4 regions of the Pseudoalteromonas sp. C8 genome follow, and region 2 is predicted to be linked to each of the others. Evidence: predicted binding sites of a transcription regulator. Region 2 holds the regulator's gene; each other region holds the start of a gene.
The links. The regulator sigma-54, encoded in region 2, starts transcription at its own class of promoters, with help from an activator protein. The targets are predictions, from matches to a motif close to GTTGGCACGNNNNTNGNNT.
Positions count from the first base shown of each region.

Region 1: GQR39_RS13285 (DUF1328 family protein) is a predicted target of sigma-54. The motif match lies at 1,388-1,406, and genes of this name have one in related genera.
Region 3: GQR39_RS17145 (flagellar basal body rod protein FlgF) is a predicted target of sigma-54. The motif match lies at 3,088-3,106, and genes of this name have one in related genera.
Region 4: GQR39_RS10105 (BON domain-containing protein) is a predicted target of sigma-54. The motif match lies at 2,220-2,238, and genes of this name have one in related genera.

Region 1 covers NZ_WTKT01000013.1:21,446-27,234, forward strand. Annotated here, with positions in the region: gene csrA (carbon storage regulator CsrA) at 83-274, shown strand; gene GQR39_RS13275 (YcxB family protein) at 325-792, opposite strand; gene GQR39_RS13280 (hypothetical protein) at 925-1,116, opposite strand; gene GQR39_RS13285 (DUF1328 family protein) at 1,175-1,348, opposite strand; gene GQR39_RS13290 (OadG family transporter subunit) at 1,868-2,110, shown strand; gene oadA (sodium-extruding oxaloacetate decarboxylase subunit alpha) at 2,122-3,903, shown strand; gene GQR39_RS13300 (sodium ion-translocating decarboxylase subunit beta) at 3,917-5,047, shown strand; gene GQR39_RS13305 (aldo/keto reductase) at 5,190-5,789, shown strand, end outside.
Region 2 covers NZ_WTKT01000001.1:324,465-330,253, reverse strand. Annotated here, with positions in the region: gene mgtE (magnesium transporter) at 1-111, opposite strand, end outside; gene GQR39_RS01520 (HPr family phosphocarrier protein) at 242-514, opposite strand; gene rapZ (RNase adapter RapZ) at 557-1,402, opposite strand; gene ptsN (PTS IIA-like nitrogen regulatory protein PtsN) at 1,421-1,873, opposite strand; gene hpf (ribosome hibernation promoting factor) at 1,878-2,165, opposite strand; gene GQR39_RS01500 (RNA polymerase factor sigma-54) at 2,192-3,691, opposite strand; gene lptB (LPS export ABC transporter ATP-binding protein) at 3,761-4,486, opposite strand; gene lptA (lipopolysaccharide transport periplasmic protein LptA) at 4,483-5,028, opposite strand; gene lptC (LPS export ABC transporter periplasmic protein LptC) at 5,018-5,572, opposite strand; gene kdsC (3-deoxy-manno-octulosonate-8-phosphatase KdsC) at 5,569-5,789, opposite strand, start outside.
Region 3 covers NZ_WTKT01000021.1:10,669-16,457, reverse strand. Annotated here, with positions in the region: gene GQR39_RS17160 (flagellar basal body P-ring protein FlgI) at 1-786, opposite strand, end outside; gene flgH (flagellar basal body L-ring protein FlgH) at 798-1,481, opposite strand; gene flgG (flagellar basal-body rod protein FlgG) at 1,498-2,286, opposite strand; gene GQR39_RS17145 (flagellar basal body rod protein FlgF) at 2,308-3,051, opposite strand; gene flgE (flagellar hook protein FlgE) at 3,209-4,579, opposite strand; gene GQR39_RS17135 (flagellar hook assembly protein FlgD) at 4,639-5,319, opposite strand; gene flgC (flagellar basal body rod protein FlgC) at 5,333-5,764, opposite strand; gene flgB (flagellar basal body rod protein FlgB) at 5,770-5,789, opposite strand, start outside.
Region 4 covers NZ_WTKT01000008.1:190,928-196,716, forward strand. Annotated here, with positions in the region: gene GQR39_RS10100 (methyl-accepting chemotaxis protein) at 1-1,609, shown strand, start outside; gene GQR39_RS10105 (BON domain-containing protein) at 1,826-2,146, opposite strand; gene srmB (ATP-dependent RNA helicase SrmB) at 2,419-3,645, opposite strand; gene GQR39_RS10115 (methyltransferase) at 3,721-4,419, shown strand; gene GQR39_RS10120 (DUF4153 domain-containing protein) at 4,481-5,789, shown strand, end outside.

The DNA.
Region 1 (5,789 bases), on a different contig from region 2:
TTTTACTTACTTTTCAGTCTAATTTTCATTAGTATGTTTAAGCGGAATCTTATAATTTTTATTGGAACATGGGAGCAAGAGAATGCTAATACTAACTCGTAGAGTAGGTGAAACCCTAATGATTGGTGACGAAGTAACAGTTACTGTTCTAGGTGTTAAAGGAAATCAAGTTCGAATCGGTGTTAATGCACCAAAAGACGTATCAGTGCATCGTGAAGAGATTTACATGCGCATACAAGCTGAAAAGTCGAACCCTAATCCGGGCAATGCTTAATCAACACGTATACGTAGTTGAGTAATTAACTCAACTAGTCAAAAAGCCACTCACTGAGTGGCTTTTTTGTTTATAAAAACGAGTGTTTCTGGGGTTAGTATTTGTTTTGAAATGTACTGCATTCCGCTTTTATTTTTAATAATAATACCTTGCTGAGTATCTATTACTTCGCTTATGTCTTGCCAAGTTAGCTGAAAGCTTTTGTAATGATTAGCCGATTTAATGCCTTCTTCATCAAAGGTAAGTGTTACCTCTGAGCCTGACGCTCTGCTGAGCATTTGTCTGGTTACCCACCAAGGTCTGCGATAGTAAAAAGCGACGCACTCTAGTACACCTAGCATGATCATAAACGATCCTAAGTAATGATCGTTTAAAACATAAATGCCAAATAAACCAAGCGCAACGAGGAGTACAAGTAAAAAGTACTTAGGTTTGGCGCGCTTACTGTAGGGGAGTGACTCATCAAAGCACTCGTAAAAGTAAGGTTTATCTAGTGTGTAGGTTGTTGTAAATGCCATATTGCCTTGCTTTAAATATCGTTTTTTTTATTTTAACAAGCTAACCGCTAAATGAGCAGCTTTATAGTCAGTGATTTTATTACAGGCACAAAAAAACGGCCCTAAGGCCGTTTTTTAGCGATACAAGAAGAATTAACAGTTAGTTTCTTCAGCGTTTACGCCTTCTTTAACATTTTCACATGCATCTTCTACTTTGTTTTGCACGTCAGTTACTGCTTCGTCAATACGTTCGCCTGCGTCTTCTGCATGATTGTCTTCACAACCCATGATGAAGAAACTTGCGAATAGACCGATTAGTGCTGCTTTTACAGTTGTTGAATTCATAATGTAATTCCTTGTAAGTATTAATTAAATTTTAGTGTTTGTTAGTTGAATGCTTTATCTACCTGGGTGATTTACCACGTAGTGCACCTGAAACTAATGAGATCACTAAAAGTACTAAAAATATAAAAAATATAATTTTTGCTATACCAGCTGCGGCACCTGCGATGCCACCAAAACCTAACACTGCAGCGATTAAAGCAATAACTAAAAATGTAATTGTCCAGCGTAACATTGTTTTCTCCTTGGTTATCAAATTTGCTCACAATAACTAATGCCAGTTATATGCCAAAGTTTATTTTTGTTTTATATCAGCTAGTTATGGTTTTTAACTGTATTTTTAGTTATTAGTTAGTTAGTAATTTTTACGCTTTGTTATGTAAGTTATTCACACTGTTACAAGTTACCGGTAAATATTCACTAAAAATAATGTTTTTGGTAAGACCAATTAACAATTGATGTGTGTTTTTGTACTTATTATAAAATTTGGCGGTTATTTTTATTAAGTTGAATAGTTAATTAACAACTTCCATATAACTATTAGCTATAGTCGTTATTTTCTGTATGTATTGTAGGGCGCATGATTGCTGGGTTATGGCATGTAAATTTGTTGAGTGTTATGTTGTTTATAGTTTAATTGGTTTTACCAATTTACAAGATGTAGACAAAGCGACTAGTTTTGTTATTATCCAGTGAATAAATATTTAATTAAATCGATTTTTTATTTTCGATATGGGTTTCAAGGGGGAGAAAAATGGATATAGGTGCTCTACTCACAACGGCTGGTAGCTTAATGCTAACTGGTATGGTTGGGGTGTTTGTATTTCTGTCGATATTAATTGGTGCAGTAACGCTTATGTCTAATTTGGTGACGCGCTATAGCGAACCAGAGGCATCACCAGCTAAATCACCGTCTTTTAAATCTCAAGGTGTGCCTAATGAGCACATCGCTGCTATTAGTGCTGCCATTGCTCAGTACAAATCAAATAATAAATAAGGGGCACACACATGGCTAAATTAAAATTAACAGAATTGGTATTACGCGATGCGCACCAATCATTGCTCGCAACACGTATGCGCCTAGACGATATGCTACCTATTGCTAGCAAGCTAGATGATGCAGGTTATTGGTCTATTGAATCGTGGGGCGGTGCTACATTTGATTCGTGTATTCGTTATTTAGGCGAAGATCCTTGGGAGCGTATTCGTGCGCTTAAAAAAGCGATGCCTAATACTAAACAGCAAATGCTATTACGCGGTCAAAACCTATTAGGCTACCGCCATTACGCTGATGATGTAGTTGAAAAGTTTGTAGAACGCGCACATAAAAATGGCGTTGACGTATTTCGTATTTTCGATGCAATGAACGATGTACGTAACCTAGAAACAGCGATTAAAGCGGCTATAAAAGTAGGCGCGCATGCTCAAGGTACTATTTCGTACACGGTAAGTCCTGTTCATACGCTTGATATGTGGCTGACTCTGGCTAAGCAATTAGAAGATTTAGGCTGTCACTCAATTTGTATTAAAGACATGGCGGGTTTATTAAAGCCGTATGATGCTGAAAAATTAATTAAAGCACTTAAAGAAACCGTATCGGTTCCTATTGCTATGCAGTGCCACGCTACAACAGGTTTAAGTACTGCGACTTATCAAAAAGCGATTGATGCAGGCATTGATATGCTTGATACCGCTATTTCATCAATGAGTATGACTTACGGACACACAGCAACTGAAACTATTGTATCGATAGTTGAAGGAACTGAGCGCGATACTGACCTTGACTTAAACCATCTAGAAGAAATTGCTGCTTACTTTAGAGATGTACGTAAAAAATATGCGGCATTTGAAGGTAGCTTAAAAGGGGTTGATGGTCGTATTTTACTAGCTCAAGTACCTGGTGGCATGCTTACAAACATGGAAAACCAACTTAAAGAGCAAGGCGCGGCAGATAAGCTTAATGAAGTTTTGCTTGAGATCCCACGCGTACGTGAAGATCTTGGTTTTTTACCTTTAGTAACACCCACGTCGCAAATTGTAGGCACTCAAGCAGTACTTAACGTGCTAACCGGTGAGCGTTATAAAACAATTACTAAAGAAACTGCTGGCGTATTAAAAGGTGAATATGGCTTAACACCAGCACCAATGAATAAAGAGCTACAAGAGCGTGTGCTTGATGGAGCAGAGGTTATTACTTGTCGCCCTGCAGATAACATTGCACCAGAGCTTGCAACGCTTGAAGCTGAATTATTAAAAGAAGCGCAAGAGCAAGGTTTAACACTTGCTGATGAGCAAATTGATGACGTACTAACTTATGCATTATTTCCGCAAGTTGGTTTGAAATTTATTAAAAATCGTAATAACCCTGATGCATTTGAGCCTATTCCTACCGTTGAAGATAAGAGCAATAAGGCAGCACCAAAATCGGGATCAAATAATAACAGCGTTAAAGCTGAGCAATACAGCGTAAAAGTAGACGGTAAAGTTTACGATGTAGTTGTAGCGCAAGGTGGTGAACTCAAAGAAGTAACTTTAAAGGATTCTGAGCACATTCCTCAGTCTGCATCGGTTGCATCGGGCGAAACACTTAATGCGCCGTTAGCAGGTAATATTTTTAAAATTAAAGTAAAAGCTGGGCAAGTTGTTAACGAAGGTGATGTAGTGATTATTATGGAAGCCATGAAAATGGAAACTGAAATACGCGCTACGCATACCGGAACAATTGCTGAAGTATTAGTTGGTGAAGGCGATGCTGTAACTACCGGCGACGCTATGATTGCATTAGCTTAGGAGTAAATAGAGGATGGAAGGTATTTTAAACCTCTGGAATGCTACTGGCATTGCTAACTTTACAATCCCATCATTAATTATGATTGCGGTAGGGTGTTTATTACTGTTTTTAGCGATAGCTAAAGGTTTTGAACCATTATTACTATTACCAATTGGTTTTGGTGCAATTTTAACAAATGTACCAGTGGCAGGCTTGTCAGACCCAGGTGGGCTATTGTATTACGTTTATTACGTGGGTATTGATACGGGGATTTTTCCGTTATTAATATTTATGGGAGTAGGGGCGCTGACCGACTTTAGCGCGCTTATTGCAAACCCACGTATGTTGTTATTAGGTGCGGCTGCACAGTTTGGTATTTTTGCTACTTTGTTTGGCGCAATATTATTAAATTATGTACCAGGCTTTGAGTTTACTCTACAGGATGCATCAGCTATTGCCATTATTGGTGGTGCAGATGGGCCGACTGCAATATTTTTAGCGTCAAAACTGGCACCTGATTTACTTGGTGCAATAGCGGTAGCCGCATATTCATACATGGCTCTTGTACCAATTATTCAACCGCCAATTATGCGTGCGTTAACAACCCCAGAAGAACGTAAAATTAAGATGCCAGAGCTTCGCAAAGTATCTAAAAAGGAAAAGATTATTTTCCCTCTTATGGTGCTTAGTTTAACGGCTATGTTTTTACCGGCTGCTATACCGCTTGTAGGTATGTTTTGTTTAGGTAACTTAATGCGAGAGTCGGGTGTTGTTGATAGATTAAGTAACAGTGCTCAAAACGAAATCATCAATGTTACAACTATATTTTTAGGTTTAGCTGTAGGTTCAAAGCTTGCTGCAGATAAGTTTTTAACTGTTGAGACGATTGGTATTTTAGTGCTTGGCGCACTGGCTTTTGCAATTGGTACTGCATCTGGCGTATTTATGGCAAAAGGACTTAACCGCATATCTAAAACACCTATAAACCCATTAATTGGGGCAGCAGGTGTATCGGCTGTGCCAATGGCGGCACGAGTAGTTAATAAAGTTGGCCTTGAAAGTAACCCACATAACTTTTTACTTATGCATGCTATGGGACCCAACGTAGCGGGTGTACTTGGTAGTGCAGTTGCTGCGGGTATTTTATTAGCACTTGTTGGCTAATAATTAACGTGGTAGTTAATAAATGATTTAGCGCAGTTTACTGCGCTTTTTTTTGTTCTTAATTTGTTCACCGCTAAATGGTTTCTTGTTCAGCGCTTTTTGTTTACAGTAACAGCTCTTCAAAATTTTAAGGATAGTTATCATGCTTCACACACCTTTAGCAAAGCACTTACCTCATGTTAGTAAACTTGTATTCGGATGCATGGGTCTGGGAGGCGGTTGGAATAAAGACGCAATCACTGATGCACATGTTAAGCAAACTCATGAATGCATAGATAGCGCTATTGAAGGTGGCATTAACTTTTTTGACCATGCTGATATTTATACTTTTGGTAAAGCGGAGCAGGTTTTTGGTAAAGCATTAAGCGAGCGACCAGAGCTTAGAGAGCACATGTATATTCAATCTAAGTGTGGGATTCGTTTTGAAGATGACTTAGGGCCAAAGCGCTATGATTTTTCATCAAAGTGGATTGAGCAATCAGTTGAAGCATCCTTGAAGCGATTAAATACAGACTATTTAGACGTACTTATGCTACATCGTCCTGATCCACTCATGGAAGTTAACGAAATTGCTCGTATATTTAGTTGCTTAAAAGAAAGCGGTAAAGTGCGCAATTTTGCAGTATCGAATATGCAGCAACATCAAATGAATTTTTTACAGCATGCACTTGATATGCCGATTGTGGCTAATCAAATTGAGGCTAGTTTACAAAAACATCAGTTTGTTGATGAGGGTGTATAT
Region 2 (5,789 bases):
AGCTGTTTTTGCGAGCATGCGCCTAACTTGAACAAATTGACCACTATTGAGTGACTTAGTCACCTGTTTTAGTTGCTGTAGTGGGTAATCTTGTTCAAAAGCTTCAGGCATTGGCGTCCTTTATAAATTTTTATATTACTTTATGGGGAGAGGTGAGTTAACTGGCGTCACTAACCGTATTTATTTTATATATCTGTTTTAGTTGGGGCATTAGTAATGCGAGCATTATTTTTATAACTGTTTATTCTTGTTCATTAAAACGTTGTGCTATTAATTCTCCAACAGCGTGTAAAGCTTGCTCAGAATCGGGGCCTTTACATACAACTTTTACTTCTTTGCCTTGGCTACTTTCAAGTAACATTAGTGCAAGTACGCTATCGCCTGCGGCTTCTTTGTCATCTTGAAATAATGTAATTGTCGCATCAAACTGCACTGCTAATTGGGCAAGTACGGTGGCTGCTCTGGCGTGCAATCCTAATTTGTTTTTTATTAAAAAAGTGTCTTCACAATGCATAACTTACTCTACCTAAGCTGAACAGGTGATTATTCAGCTATATTATTTTTCTTGTTCGCGATGGCGAATTTTCACATTGGGATGTGTCATTGCAAAACTTTCACCGATAGTTTGCGCTAAATATACAGAGCGATGTTGTCCGCCTGTACACCCAATAGCAATGGTTAAATAACTGCGGTTATTTCGCTCTAAGTGCGGTAACCACGTTTGTACAAATGTTTGAATTTGCCATGTGAATTTTTGCACTATGCTGTGATTGGCCAAATAATCTTTAACGGGTTGATCTAACCCATTTAAAGGTTTTAATTCAGGTTCCCAATGTGGATTTGGTAAAAAGCGTGCATCAAATACGTAATCTGCTTCTTTTGGTATACCGTATTTAAAACCAAACGATTCAAACGTGACAATCAGTTGCTTATCTTTTTTACCTAAAATCTTTTCACGAATAGATTCAGCAAGTTGATGAACGCTTAAATCAGTTGTATCTATCATAAAGTCGGCGCGGGTGATTAATACATCAAGTAATTCTTTTTCTTTTTTGATGGCTAAATCAAGAGGCAACGAGTCAATTGATAGTGGGTGTAATCTACGAGTTTCAGAAAAACGTTTGATCAATGTTTGATCGTCGCTATCTAAATAAAATAACGTAGGTTTTGCAAAGCCAGGCAAGTATTCAAGAATATCGTTAAATTCATCTTGTTGTTTAGGGATGTTACGCACATCAATGCTAACAGCAATTTTATCATAGCTATCAGACACACTGCGAACTAATGAAGGAAGCAAGTTAACTGGAATATTATCTACGCAATAATAACCTAAATCTTCTACAACGCGTAAAGCAACCGACTTTCCAGAACCAGAACGGCCGCTTATGATAATTAACTCCATTTAACACCCTTTATAAAACTATGATTGATTGACAATAACTTGGTAAAGCTCAGCATCTGATTTTGCACTGCGTAACTGTTTACAAAAATCTTTGTTGTTTAGTTTATCAGCAATGGTTGCTAGAGTCTTTAAGTGCTGCTGGTTATCGCCATCTGGTACGATGAGTGCGACGAAAATATCAACAGGGCGATTATCGATTGCATCAAAATTTATTGGAGTTTCGCTAACGAGTACTAAAGCCAAAGGCTCTTCTGCACCGCTCATTCTTCCATGAGGAATGGCAATGCCACGCCCTATACCTGTACTACCCAATTTTTCTCTGCTCATTAAAGCATTAAGAATATCTTGTTGCGGTAAATACGGAAGTTTGTCGTGAGCAAGTTCGCTAATGAACTCTAAAATTCTTTTTTTGCTATTAAAAAGGACCGCAGCTTTGCTGCAGTCCTGGCATATAAGTGAGCTTAATTTCATCATATTAGTGTCGAGCAAGCTTCTCTTTGTGTTTAATTACTTGTCGATCGAGCTTGTCGATCAACGAGTCAATGGCGGCATACATATCTTGATGTTCTGTAGAGGCAAATAACTCAGCACCGCTTACGTGTATGGTGGCTTCTGCTTTTTGATTTAATTTTTCTACATCGAGAATGACATGAACATTATTAATATGATCAGAGTGTCTTTCTAGCTTCGCAAATTTGGTATTAATATAGTCTCTTAGTGAATCGGTTAATTCTACGTGACGACCAGTTAAGTTTAGTTGCATAAGCATTACCCTCTTTTTTTTGCGTCTTAAATCAAACTTTTACGTTGATTTGACGGTGGAATAGCCAGAGATTCGCGGTATTTTGCGATTGTACGTCTCGCTACTTTAATTCCTTGCTCAGCCAATATATCCGCTATTTTGCTATCACTCAATGGTTTTGCTGAGTTTTCTGCTGCGATTAATTTTCGGATAAGCGCACGGATTGCTGTAGATGAACATTCACCCCCGTTTTCGGTGCTTACATGGCTTGAGAAAAAATATTTAAGCTCAAATATACCACGGGGTGTGTGCATATACTTTTGGGTTGTTACGCGCGAAATTGTTGATTCGTGCATTTCTACCATTTCAGCAACATCATTTAAAACCATTGGTTTCATGGCTTCAGGACCGTGTTCAAAAAAGCCTTGTTGTTGCTTAACAATACAATTTGTTACTTTTAATAGCGTGTCGTTTCTACTTTCTAAGCTTTTAATAAACCATTTAGCTTCTTGTAAATGCGAGCGAATAAACTGGCTGTCACCACTGGATTTTACAGTGCGAGACATTGCCGCGTATTGGCTATTAACACGAATTTTAGGCATGCTGTCTGGGTTTAACTCAACAACCCAGCGGCCTTTAATTTTTTTAACTGACACATCAGGAATAACATACTCAGATTCTTCTCTTACAATAGTATCTGCAGGTTTAGGGCTAAGAGTATGTATTAATGTCATTACTTCTTTAAGCTCTTCTTCTTTGAGCTTAGTTTTCTTCATTAATGTACGATAGTCACGAGCAGCTAATAAATCAATATGCTCGGTTAAAATCATTTTTGTTTCATTAATGTAAGGTGTTTCTTTGTCAAACTGGTTAAGCTGAATACACAAACACTCTTGTAAACTACGTGCAGCAATACCAACAGGATCAAACAGTTGGATGCGTTTTAATACAGCTTCAATTTCATCAAGTTCGACTTCGTTATCATCTTCGTTTTCTTGATTAAAGCTTTCTAAAATCTCTTCGCAGCTTAGTGTTAAAATACCTGAATCATCGACGGCTTCTACAATCGCAATAGCAATAGCTTCGTCTGTAGGGCTAAATGGCGTTAGTTGTAACTGCCACATTAAATACTCATGGAGCGTTTCAGTAGAGGCGCCTTGGTATATTGATTCGTCTTCAGGCATCGGACCCGATGATGCTGCTGGGGCGGCACTCATGTACTCATCCCAACTAACATCCATAGCCATGTCGTCACTTAGCGTGTCTTTTGCAAGTGCTTCACCACTATCTTGTTCGTATTCGCTTGGAGCATCATCGGCAGATGCGCTAACAGTTATGTCATCTGTATCTGCTTTTTGCTCGTTTTTACCTGCAGCGTCTTCTGAATAGTCTGCTTCTTCAACCTCTAATAGCGGGTTGCTGTCGAGAGCTTCTTGTATTTCTTGCTGGAGATCCAATGTACTGAGTTGCAACAAACGAATAGCTTGTTGCAGCTGTGGAGTCATTGTAAGTTGCTGGCCCATGCGCAGCTGTAGTGATTGCCTCATGTATCTCTAACAATCCTTTTATGTTGTTATAATTAATACTAGCAGATGCTTAAAGACATGGCGTAAATGTTACAGCCTAAATTGCTCGCCTAAGTAAACATCGCGTACTGTTTTATCATTTAATACGTGTTCTGGAGTACCTGATGCAATCAGCTCCCCATGAGAAACAATGTAGGCTTTTTCACAAACATCAAGGGTTTCTCTTACGTTATGATCGGTAATTAATACACCAATCCCACGATTTTTAAGATGTTCTATTATTTTCTTTATGTCTAATACCGAAATCGGGTCAACACCTGCAAATGGTTCATCCAGTAATATAAATTTAGGATCTGCTGCCAGCGCACGTGCTATTTCAACACGACGACGTTCGCCACCTGACAATGCCATACCTTGGCTATCACGAATGTGTTGTATGCTAAATTCATCTAATAATTTATCGAGAGTGTCTTCTCTAGCTTGTTTATTTAACTCTTTGCGCGTTTCTAAAATGGCCATTAAGTTTTGATAAACAGTCAGCTTTCTGAATATTGAAGACTCTTGCGGTAAGTAGCCAATGCCTAATCTAGCACGACTATGCATAGGTAAAAGAGTAATATCGTTATCGTCTATCGATATTTTACCTTTGTCGCTAGGTACAAGTCCTACTATCATATAAAACGTGGTGGTTTTACCTGCGCCGTTAGGGCCAAGTAAGCCAACAATACTGCCAGCTTTGACTTCAAGGCCGACGTTTTTTACAACTTCACGGCCTTTATAGCTCTTTGCTAATAGCTCTGCTTTTAATGTGCTCATGGTTGACCTTTGTCGCTTTTTTTACTTTTTTTAGTCTCGATTGGCACTAAAATTGTGTGAACGCGGTCAGTTGAGTTTTCATCTTTTTCGGCACTGATTAGCTGCTGCTCTATATCGTAGGTAATGCTTTTAGCATTTATTTTTTGTCCCGCTTGCGATACTTGTGCATTACCAACAAGCGTTAAAAAACGCTTAGATACATCATAACGTACTTCGTCAGCACTGGCGCTCATAGTCGTGCCATCTGATTGCTTTTCTTCAAAGTGCGCAGGGCTACCTGTAGCAATTAATAATTGTTTATTATCACCAAGTTCATCGCGTTTATGTACTTCTAAGCGGTCGGCTGTGATACGGCGGTTACCGTGAATAATTTCAACGTTTTTCTCAAAAATCCCGACATTAGCTTTTAATTGACCTTCTTGCTTATCGGCGCTTATTGAAATTTGATTTGCAGTCGGTTGCGTGTTTTGCTCTGCAGCACTACTATTAAACGCTAGTATAAGTGTAGGAATAATAAGTGATTTTAATATTTTATTGGTCATAATATATGGTTCGCGTATGGTTAATTAGTTTTATCACTTCGGTTTTTAAGTCGGCTTCTAGGCCTTTACCAGTGATTTTTAAATTGGGTCCAGTGATGATAACGGGTTGCTCCGAACGCATTGTTAATAGTTTTATATCTACCTGAATATTATCAGCATTGATTTTGTCTATCATGGCGTTATCGGTTAAGTTTTTGGCAACCACATTGCCTTCTAAAATTAATTGTTTGTCTTCGTATAATGTTGCTTCGTCTGCATTTATTTGCCACGTTTGCTTTTCGTTATATAAAGTAAAAATAGGTTTTTCAAAAAACGTAAAACCTAATTGTTGATATAGCTCCATTTTAGCCGCAGTGACTTTGTGGCTAATTTTACCTTGTTCGTCATAGGCTGTTTGTTTGAGTTCAATGGCTATGTAATCAGGCTTGGCAATAACTTCAGGCTCAGTCTGAGGCACAATATTTGTTTGTGTAAAATAAGGGTACCAAAGCCAAACCATACAGCTAATGAATAAAACGCTTAATATTATGCGCGCTGCATTCATGAACTAGTGCCTTGTGTAGTCAATGCCTTACCATTTTCAAGCATAAGTAAGTCGGTGAGCTCTCTTACTGCACCAAAGCCGCCAGGCATTTGCGTTACATAGTGTGATAAACGTTTAATAAGTGGATGGGCATCATTTACTGCAACAGCAAAGCCGACTAATTCCATAACGGGCATGTCAGGACCATCATCACCGATATAAGCAATTTGTTCATCGC
Region 3 (5,789 bases), on a different contig from region 2:
AATTGTACCAGTGCGCGAGTTAACTATAATTTTAGCGGCCATATCAGCTGGCTTAAATTCTAAGTTTTCGAGTGTTGATAAGTACGATACACGCTGGGATGCATCGCGTGGAGCTATAACACGAATAGAAACAGAATCAATTGCCTGTGCGCTATTTGGGCCAACTAAGTCATTAATTGTTTTTTCTAGGCGTTTTGCCGTTGTAAAGTCTGGGCGGTTTAAATTAAAAGTAATGTAATCGCCTTGCATAAATGGGCTTTCCACGGCGCGCTCAACTGTAGCGCCATTTGGTATACGACCAACTGTAGGGGTGTTAATTACAACTCTACTACCATCAAGCCCTTGTGCGCCTAAGCCACCGACAATTAAACTACCTTGTGCAATTGCGTACACGTTACCGTCTACACCTTTTAAAAAAGTTTGTAGTAAAGTACCGCCACGTAAGCTGCCTGCACTACCAATAGAAGAAACCGTAATATCGATTGCTTGCCCAGGCTTTCTAAATGCAGGTAATTCTGCATGCACAGCAACAGCAGCAACATTTTTAATTTTAGGACTTTGAGTTGAAGGTAGCGTAATACCAAAGCTGTTCAACATGCCTCTAAAACTTTGTTGTGTATATGAGTTTTGCTCGCCAGTGCCCGGTAAACCAACCACTAAGCCATAACCAACTAGCTGGTTAGAGCGTACGCCTTCAACCATAGACACATCTTTTATGCGCTCAGCACTGACGCTAAACTGCCAACCTAATAACACAACTAAACATAAAGCTTTAAGGCTATTCATGTTGTTACCCTCTAAAATGGAAACAGCGAACTGCTAAAGAAACGTGTAAGCCAACCAGGACTTTGCGCTTCTTGCGTTTGCCCTTTACCTGAGTATTGAATACGTGCATTAGCAATACGGTTTGATTCCACCGTATTATCGGCGCTTACGTCTTGAGGGCGTACTAGCCCTTCTAAACGAATAAACTCTTCGCCGGTATTAAGCGTTAGCCATTTTTCACCGCGAATAACTAAGTTACCGTTAGGTAAAACGCGCATTACATTAACCGAAATATCGCCCACTAAGCTGTTTGACTGGTTTGATTTTGAATCACCCGTAAACGACGAATCACTACCAATACCAAACTGAATGCTGTCACCACCTATATTTACAGGTAGACCACCTAATCCAATAACGGGGTCTAAGCTTGCCTCGGTTTCTTTGTCTGTTTCTGTTTTGGCGGCTTTTGTTGCTTGAGTAGACTCTTGCAATTTAACCGTGATTATATCGCCAGTACGTAGCGCTTTTTTATCAGAATATAAGTCGTTTGATGTATGAGTATTAAATAATGAACCTGTGGCTACCAGCGGCTCTAAAATAGGCTCGGGGTACATAGGAGCGTAGTAAGGGTCGTCCTGCACTACTTCACTATTTTGCGTAGACATACAGCCACTTAAAAATAATGTGCCCGCTGCAAATAAAATAATATTACGCATAATTCCCCCTACTCTATTAAAGCTGTTGATTGATGTAACTCATCATTTCGTCAACGGCCGAAATTACTTTTGAGTTCATTTCGTAAATACGCTGAGTTTCTATTAGATTTACTAGCTCTTCAGTTACATTTACGTTTGAAGTTTCGAGTGAGCCTTGAATAATGCTCCCTAACCCTTCAACACCCGGGTTACCTTGTACCGGCGCACCACTTACAGCAGTTTCGGTATAAAGGTTTTGACCAATTGGCTCAAGGCCCGATGGATTAATAAAGTCACTAATTGTTAGCTGACCAATGACCACGTTATCGGCTTGCCCTGCAACACGTACAGATACTTCGCCGTCTTGCGAAACCGTAATTGATTGCGCGTCATCAGGGACATTCATTTCTGGCTGAATAACGTAACCTGCGCCCGATGTTACAATTCGTCCATCGCCATCAGTGGTAAACTGACCATTGCGCGAGTAAGCAATATTGCCATCTGGTTGCAGTACTTCAAAAAAACCTTCACCAGAAATCATCCAATCTAGTGAGTTTTCGGTGGTCAACATGTTGCCTTGCGTAAACTCTTTTTGGTTAGCTACAACTTTAGCACCCGCACCTAACATTAAGCCCGATGGCATTTCGGTATCTTGCGATGAACGACCACCTGGTTGATTAATATTTTGATAAAGTAAATCTTCAAATATAGCGCGGCTTTTTTTGTAGCCTACGGTACTCGCATTCGCTAAGTTATTTGAGATAACCGATATATCGGTTTGTTGAGCGTCTAGCCCAGTTTTACTGATCCATAATGCTGGATTCATAATCGTGTCCTCACTTTAAAGTTAAACTATGCGTAATAACTGATCTTGACGCTCGTCAATTTCTTCAGCTGTTTTCATTAATTTCACTTGTAATTCAAATTGGCGCTGGTGGCTTATCATGTCGACCATTTCATGAACAGGGTTCACATTCGACATTTCAAGCGAACCACTTAAAACTTTTACATTGGCAGAGGTATCTACTGTTACATTTGCTTTTGGTCTAAATAAACCATCGTTACCTTTTTCGAGCTGTGAGCTATTTGCTTCTACCACTCTAAGCGTATCTATTTCTTCTAAAAAGTTAGCGGGAGCGCCCTGTGGTCGAACTTGAATAGCGCCATCTTGGCTAAACCCTATTTTTTCGACTGGGACGGGTAAAATAACAGGTCCCCCTTCGCCAATAACTTGACGACCGTGGCTGGTTACGAGCATGCCTTGAGCAGTAATGTTTAACGTACCCACTTTTGTGTAAGCTTCATTACCGGAGGCATCTTGCACAGCAAGCCATGCGTTATCGCTCATCGCGATATCTAAGTCGCGCCCGGTTTGAACAATGCCACCCGATACCATGTTAGAACCCGGACGCTCTTGCATTGAAAATACACGGGTAGGCAAACCTTCGCCAAACGCTTGCATAGAACGCGCTTGCGCAAAGTCGGCTTTAAATCCTGTTGTATTTGCATTCGCCAAATTATTGGCTTTAAGCGCAAGCCCTTGTAGGCTTTGCTTAGCGCCAGAGGCCGCAATGTAGACCATTTTGTCCATAGTATCGACTCACATAAAAAATCTCTGAACTTATAAATGCAAAATAGGTGCCAGATTAAATTTGACGCAACATTGGGAGGTATTTAGAAGGGCTTACAAAGAGGACTTATAAAAAAGGCTGCAAAAATGCAGCCTAATATATTTAATGAGGTTTAGCTTATCGAATCTGCAAAATACTTTGCTGAATAGTTGAGTTAACTTCAAGCGCACGTGAGTTTGCTTGGTAATTACGCTGTGCAGTAATTAAGTCTACTAGTTCATTAGTAAGGTTTGTATTTGATTGCTCAAGCGCTGATGAGTTAATTCCACCAAATGTACCCGAACCAGCTTCACCCGCTACAGGTTCACCTGAATCAATACTTTGCTTCCAGCTTGTATCACCCACTTGTGATAACCCTTGTGAATTTGGAAAACGTACCATAGCCACTTGGCCTAGGAATGTTGAGTCACCATTACTGTAAGAAGCGACAATTTTACCGTCTGTGCCAATATCAATTCCGGCTAAACGACCAACTGTTGAGCCATCTTGATCGAGTGCTTTTACTTCAAAACCACTTGAATACTGAGTTGGGATACGTCCTGCCGTGTTATTTTCATCGCGCCAGTTAAGCTCAATACCAGTACCAGGGAAAGTTGCACCATTGTCTAGTAATGTTGATAAACCAGCGCCAGAACCCGCTGGTAGTAATATTTCATCAAAAGTAGTTGTATTTGTATTTGCCACACCACCTGTTGTTGATGGCAAACCACTTGAGTTAAAACCTAGGGTAGTCAGTGGTGTATAAGGTGTCGTTGTTTGTTCTCCACCAGTTGTGCCATCAACTACTTTGCCATCGAGTGTTGCGTATACTTCCCAACTGTTATCTGTACCACCTGCTGCGGCATCATCTTCTTTAGCAAAAAAGTACTGTAAGATGTGCGGCTCACCTAGTGAATCATATACTGTTGTTGACGTAGATGAGTTATAAGTACCACTAGACGTAGGGTCAAAATCTAGACCTGATGGATCCGCCGTTGCATCTAAGTTAAACGACAAAAATACATTTTCTGTTGCGCGAGGAGAACCAGACGAATCAGGGATTTGAATTGGATCAGTTGTGCTCAAACTTACCGACGTTGTATCACCTGTAGATGAATCAACAGGGAATGCTTGTAAAAAGTTACCTTTTGCGTCAACCATAAAGTTATCTTGGTTAAGCTTAAATGCACCCGCACGTGTATATGTTAAATCTTGCGAAGATAAATCGTCGGTCATCGCAAAATAACCTTCACCAGTGATTGCTAAATCAAGTGAGTTATTTGTAAATTGCAGTGAGCCTTGGTGAAACTGCTGCGCAACCATGGTTGTTTGCACACCGTCACCATTTTTAGTCTTACCAGAGCTAAACACTGATGAAGCGTAAACATCGGCAAACTCAGCGCGTGACTCTTTAAAACCTGTGGTATTAACGTTTGCAATATTATTTGCCGTTACGTCTAAATCTTTTTGCGCGGCAGCAAGGCCGGTTAATGCAATATTGAAGCTCATAATTCACCTCTAACCTGTTAGTCTGTGGCCTGCTAGCAGGCGAAAAATACTAAAATTTATTACGCGATTTCTGCTACATCTGTCAGCCTAACCGCACCTTCTTTAGTGTTAATAATAATGCCACTTGAGCCATTAATATTAACGCTTTCAATGTTCTTGAATGTAGCAATGGGCAAGCTTGAAAATTCGCCGTCAGTACTTCCTTCGGCGGTTACTGAGTATTCACCTTCAGGTAAACGCTCACCGGCTTCATTTTTGCCATCCCACGCAAAACGTACTGCACCTGCTGATTGAGAACCCATATCAATAGTTCTCACTAGCTGACCTGATGCATCTGTCACTTTAATTTTTAAGTTATCAACGGCTTCTTCTGCCACTGCAGAGCCTCTGGCATCACCCGTTTCATTTAAATCCAGGGTGTTTGACTCAAGTAAAGCTTGCTTGCCAACAAGTGTTGATGCTTGCAATGCTGAATTTGATGTCATAGAAGACGCTAAGCTATCAAAATTTGAATTTAAATCGCTGATGCCTTGCGCCATTGTGAAACTAGTCATTTGCGCAATCATTTGATCGTTATCCGCAGGGTTACTGGGATCCTGAAACGATAATTGCTGAGTTAACAAAGAGAAAAAGTCTTCTTGTGTTAACGCATCACTCTCATTATCACTGGTCGCTACTTGCGATTCTTGCCAGCGTATAGAGTCTAAATAGGATGAAGATGTACTAATATCGTTACTCATAACCTACCCTCGGTTACCGCTGCCCTAGCAACAGTGTTTTACTTAGCATTTGCTTTGCTGCATCAGCAACTTGCACGTTTGTTTGGTAAGAACGAGAGGCAGAAATCATATTTGCCATCTCCTCTACAACATTGACGTTGGGTTTATAGATATAGCCATTTTCATCCGCACTTGGATGGTTTGGGTTATATTCAATTTGTAATGGTGCATTACTTTCAACAATGCCCAAAACCTTAACACCAACTGCGGAGCCCTGTTGGTTACTTACTGATGCTGAAGCCTTTGTTAGCTCAGCCGCAAATACAGGTTGGCGCGCTCGGTACGTTTTGTCTTGAGATGAACTAATGGTATTAGCATTAGAAATATTACTAGCTGTAGTATTTAAGCGAACGTTTTGTGCGCTCATACCCGAACCTGCAATATCGAAAACATTATATAAACTCATAATTTTTATCCTTGACTACCGAGAG
Region 4 (5,789 bases), on a different contig from region 2:
TCAAGCTAGAGAATCTGATTATCAAACAAACATATTAAAAGGGAAATATGCGAGTTCAAATTTAGGAGATTTAATTAAAGAGGTTAAACAATCTAAAAGTTTTAGTATTGCTGATTACAAACCGTATGCACCAAGTAATGGAGAACCCGCTGCGTTTATTGCTATACCTGTTGATGGTAGCGATACAATAGTTGCTTTACAGCTTTCGAGCAAAGGGACTAATCAAATAATGGGTGTTCGCGAAGGGATGGGAGAAACTGGTGAGAGTTACCTAGTTGGAGAAGATAAGCTAATGCGTTCTGATTCATATCTTGACCCTGAAGGACATTCACTCAAAGCAAGTTTTGCAGGAACTGTAACAAATAATGGTGCTGATACAGAGGCTGTAAATTTAGCTTTGAATGCTCAACATGGTACTAAAATAATAAAAGATTATAATGGAAATAACGTGCTTTCTGCCTTCGATAGTATAAAGATTGGAGATTTTAGCTGGATTATATTAAGTGAAATTGACGAATCAGAAGCATTTGCACCAGTCCATCAGACTGTGCTTTTTAGTGTGATTTCTATAATAGTAGCTGCAATTGTTGTTGTATTTATTGGTGTTTTCTTTTCTCGAAAAATAGCGACCCCAATAATTGTAGCTTCCACTTTTGCTAAAAAAGTGGCGGCAGGAGATCTTAGCAGTAATATCGAAGTTAATTCACACGATGAGGTAGGCATGCTACAAGTTGCATTGCATACCATGTTAGAAAATCTCAGAAAAATGATTGGTGAATTATCTAACGTTGCAGTTCAGCAAGGCAGTACAGCAACAGAGCTTGCCTCAGTTACTGAGCAAACTAGCTTAGCAGTTACCGAGCAGCAAGCACAAACTATACAAGTTGCAGCCGCCACTACCGAAATGACTGAAACAGTAAAAGAGATAGCGAGTACAACTGCTAGTGCATCATTATTATGTGAAAATATTCAAAGAATGGCTCGAGAAGGCTCTGAAAATAATGATAGTACTTACAACGCACTTGTTTCTCTTGGAGAAGCTACAAAAAAATCAGCACATGAAGTGACGGAGTTGAAGCATAATTCAGAAAAAATAGTGAATGTATTAGGCGTTATTAAAAAGATAGCTGATCAGACTAATTTACTTGCTTTGAACGCAGCAATTGAAGCAGCTAGAGCTGGTGAACAAGGGCGTGGTTTTGCTGTTGTTGCTGATGAAGTACGAAGCTTAGCTAAGTCTACGCAAGAGTCTACAATGGAGGTTGAAGTGATCATTGAAGCTGTTGTGAGTGCCAGTAACGCAGCTGTTCAAGCAATGACAGACAATGTAGGACAAACAACTCAAGTTCAGGAAATAGCTAAGAAAGCAAACTTAATCAATAGTAATGTAGGCAAAGCAGTAGATGACATTTTTGATATGGTTGTTCAAATTGCAACCGCCTCTGAGCAGCAGGCAACCACCATCGATGAAATATCACGAAATATAGGTGTCATAAATATGGGTATATCAGAGACCGAGCAGGCAGTTAGAGATATTGCACAGTCAAGTAGCGAATTGTCTAGAATGGCAAACGGTTTAAATGATGAGGCCCAAAAGTTTAGTCTTTAACTTACTCCATTAATTTAGAAATCTTTGATTTAATGACGCTAATCATACAGATATAACTACGGTAGGATGTTACAGCGACGTACCATAAAAGACGTAAATAAGCGCGTGCCAAATAGTGCACGCGCATAAATAAATATTAGATTTGGTGAGACACTTTGCAACCGACGAGCTCGTAAATTACAAACTTCCAACATATTTATGTTTTATTCTAACATGTTAAATAACGCTAATTTTGTTACGAATGATTTTTACGCCATCCATATTTTCTAAAAACTTTTGAGCTAGTGCGCGCTGAAAACCAGTTTGTGCTTCACCGTATAAATCTACTTCACCATTTTTTACCTGCACACGAATATCACTTAACGCTAGGTTAGGATTAGTTCGTAGGGTGTTGGTGATAGCTTGTTGTAAGTTAGGTTGAGTGGCTACACTGCTTACTACGGCCATGTTGGTTGCTGCACTTACTTTTGTAGCGCAAGCTAATAAAAATAAACAACAAAATGATACTAAAGCGATAGTTAACTTGAAGCGGTTCATAACTTAATCCTTACATTACAGTGAATAGTGCAGCCACAATATGGAAATTCCATCGGCTAGGTTATCTTTGTAGTTACAATTTCGGTGCCAATATTAACGCTATGAAATATAAGGGATTTTTATTAAGTGGGAATTCAGGTGGGCAAAAATTACATTTAAATGAGTATGAGTTACATGCTTGGGTTACATATGTAACAGGTACAAACAGCAGAGCCTGCAAGGCTTGCATTAAAAAGCCGACAAAAGTCGGCTTAGTATAAAAATGTTTTAGGTTACTTTTTCTTTTTAACCTTAGCCTTTTTCTTAGCTTTCATTTTTACTGGGTCTTTACGCTTTTTAGCCGGTGGCTTAGCTTCTTTATGCTGTGGCTCAACGCCTCTAATTACACGGCGTTTTAACTTTTGCTCAACGTAGCGTTCTACTTTATATAAAATACCAATATCGTGTGCTTCAACTAGCGATATTGCTATCCCTTTTTTACCAGCACGGCCAGTACGACCAATACGGTGTACATATACGTCGGCAGTACGCGGCATATCAAAGTTAATAACGTGGCTGATGTCAGATACATCAATACCACGTGCAGCTACGTCGGTAGCAACTAATATGCTTGTTTTGCCACTATGGAAGTTTTCCATGGCTTTCATACGTTTGTCTTGTGGCATTTCGCCGCGTAACCACGCCGCTTTTACATCATTAGTTGTAAGTTCGCCAATCAATGTTTCTAAGCGTTCGCGAGTTTTAACAAACACAATCGCTTTAGTTACGTCAGGGTTTTTTAGCGTATTAACTAATAATTCAAGTTTGTGATGATAATCGTCGGCTAAATGTACCCATTGGTGAATTTTAGCTTTTTCTTTACGTGACGATTCGGCTTCTAATAGAGCTGGGTCGTTTAATGTTTTTTCAGCAAACCTTTCTACGCTGTCACCTTCAAGTGTTGCTGAGAATAAAAAACATTGGCGACGATTTTTAGCTTCGTCACAAATACGGCTCATTTCTTTTTTGAAACCCATATCTAACATGCGATCTGCTTCATCAATAATAAGCATTTCTACGTGTTCAGCATGAAAGTTTTCGGTTTCTAGGTATTCCATTAATCGACCTGGTGTGGCGATTAAAATATCGTTATTTTTTTCAAAAATTTCTTTATGCGTGCCGTAGTTAATACCGCCTGTTACTACACCAATTTTTAGGTGTGTGCGTTTAGCTAGCAGTTCACATTGTTCATGAATTTGATAAGCCAGCTCACGAGTCGGGGTCATAACGAGTACGCGCGCAAAACCAGGGTCACGACGTGGGAAATCCAGTAAGTACTGAATAGCCGGAATTAAAAATGCCGCTGTTTTACCTGTACCAGTAGGCGCAGATGCTAAAATATCGCGCCCCTGTAGTGCTTCAGGAATAGCTTGTTGTTGAATGCTGGTTGGCGTCTCGTAGCCCATTTTATTAATGGCATCGAGTAGCTTGTTATCAAGATCAAATTCAGAAAATTGCATAGAGTGTCTAAAATAAGGGACAATTACCCTGATTATACGCGCTATGCTGCGCTTGGTGAATGAAAAGGTGAAAAAATGTCTGGTTTTGTATTTAAACAATTTAAAGTTGAACACGACCACTGTGCAATGAAAGTTTCTACCGATGGCATTTTGCTTGGCGCATGGGCTAATTTAAGCGGTGCAAAGTCATTACTTGATATAGGCACCGGCACCGGCTTACTAGCACTAATGTGTAAGCAGCGCAGTAATGAGCTTGGTATAACTGCGGTAGAAATTGACGAAAGCGCCTATACCCAAGCATTACAAAATGTAGCTAATAGCCCGTGGCCAACTATAAGTATTACGCACCAAACTATTCAAAGCTTTAGTAGTGAAGTTAAATTTGACGTGGTTATCTCTAATCCACCGTATTTTAATCACAGTTTAAAAGGCGATGATGCTGCGCGTAATACCGCACGTCATACCGACGGCCTAAGTTTTGAAGAGTTAATTAATGCGTTTAAACATTTAAGCCATAGTGGTTCTCGCTTTAGCTTAATACTCCCAAGCGTTGAAGGCGCATTATTTATTGAGCTTGCTACTCAAAATGGGCTTTATTTAAATGCTCATTGCCAAGTAAAAGCCACGCCCAATAAAGGGATTAGCCGCAGTTTAATGACATTTAGCTACGTAAAAAGCGATATAGAAACATCAATTCTGTGTATTAGAAACTTAGATAATACCTACACTGCTGATTATATAGACCTGTGCAAAGCATTTTATTTGAAAATGTGAAGCAATTGTAAAATAGGAACGAATAACGCAAACTGACTAAAACCTATTGTTGAGAACAGATATGGATAGTCAGTTACCAAAATCTTTTATAATTATACTTGCCGTATTACAGGCTGTTGCTCTTACCCTTTTGTATAGCAGTATAGAAAATAATGTGTGGCCAGCAACAAGCCCTACATGGTTAGTCTCACTTATTACATTTTCTATGAGCTTTCCTTTATTAATGCTAATGACCGTTAATAAAAATAATATAAAAACGTCGTTGCTTTTAATCCTTCCTTTTTCCTTGTTGTTATCTTTATTGGGGGCGTATGTTGGCTTTCAGCAAGAGCCTCAAGAGTACGTAAGTAATAACACTTTAATGTCAGTTTTTATTTTTACTAGTTTAATAGCTGGCTTTAAAGGCCTTATGTACATACAACAATTTGGTAGCTCAGAAAATGTTAGTTACAGTCGTTTATTTAAGCTCTCTTGGCGTAATTTTATAATATTTGGAGAATGCTGGCTGTTTGTACTTATTTTTTGGGGAATTCTAAATTTAGGTGCGGCTTTATTTGATATTTTAGATATAAAATTTTTCTCTGAGCTACTAAGAAATGAATGGTTTTGGATCCCAACCTTAACGCTCGCATTTGCCTTTGCGAGTGTCATATTTAGAAAGCTTTTGAACATTGAAGATAATATCGCTTTTTTACTACAAACTTTAATTAAGTTTTTATTGCCTGTTTTATCAGTTATTTCTCTCGGTTTTTTAGCAACACTTCCTTTTACCGGACTCAATAAATTATGGGAGACCGGAAGTGGCAGTTTATTAGTAATGTGGCTGCAGGTGCTCACGTTGTTTTTTGTTAACACTGTTTATAAAGATGACTCATCAGTTCGTCCTTATCACATGCTCTTGCACCGACTCGTTTTTATAAGCGTTGCGTTACTTCCAGTTTATAGTGTTATTTCAGCCTATGGAATTTACTTACGGGTAGAGCAGCATGGGCTAACAGTAGATCGTTGTTGGGGCATTTTAATTTGGTTTTTATTGGCGTGTTTTTCGTTTAGTTATCTTGTTGGAATTATAACAAAGCGAGACAATTGGCTAGAGCCGCTGAGCAAAATAAATATTGTGATGGGGTGGGTGGTGCTCGTTAGTATGCTTGCTGTTAACTCCCCTTTATTAAATTTTCAAAGCTTATCTACAAACAGCCAAATAGCGCGTTTAGATGCAGATAAAGTAACAATAGAAAAGTTTGACTATTACTATTTTGAGCACAGCTTAGGTCGCCAAGGTTATTTAGCTATGCAGTTATTAAAACAGAAAATTGAAACGAGTCACCCAGAGCAATACGCTATCATCGATAGGATGTATGTAAATAATG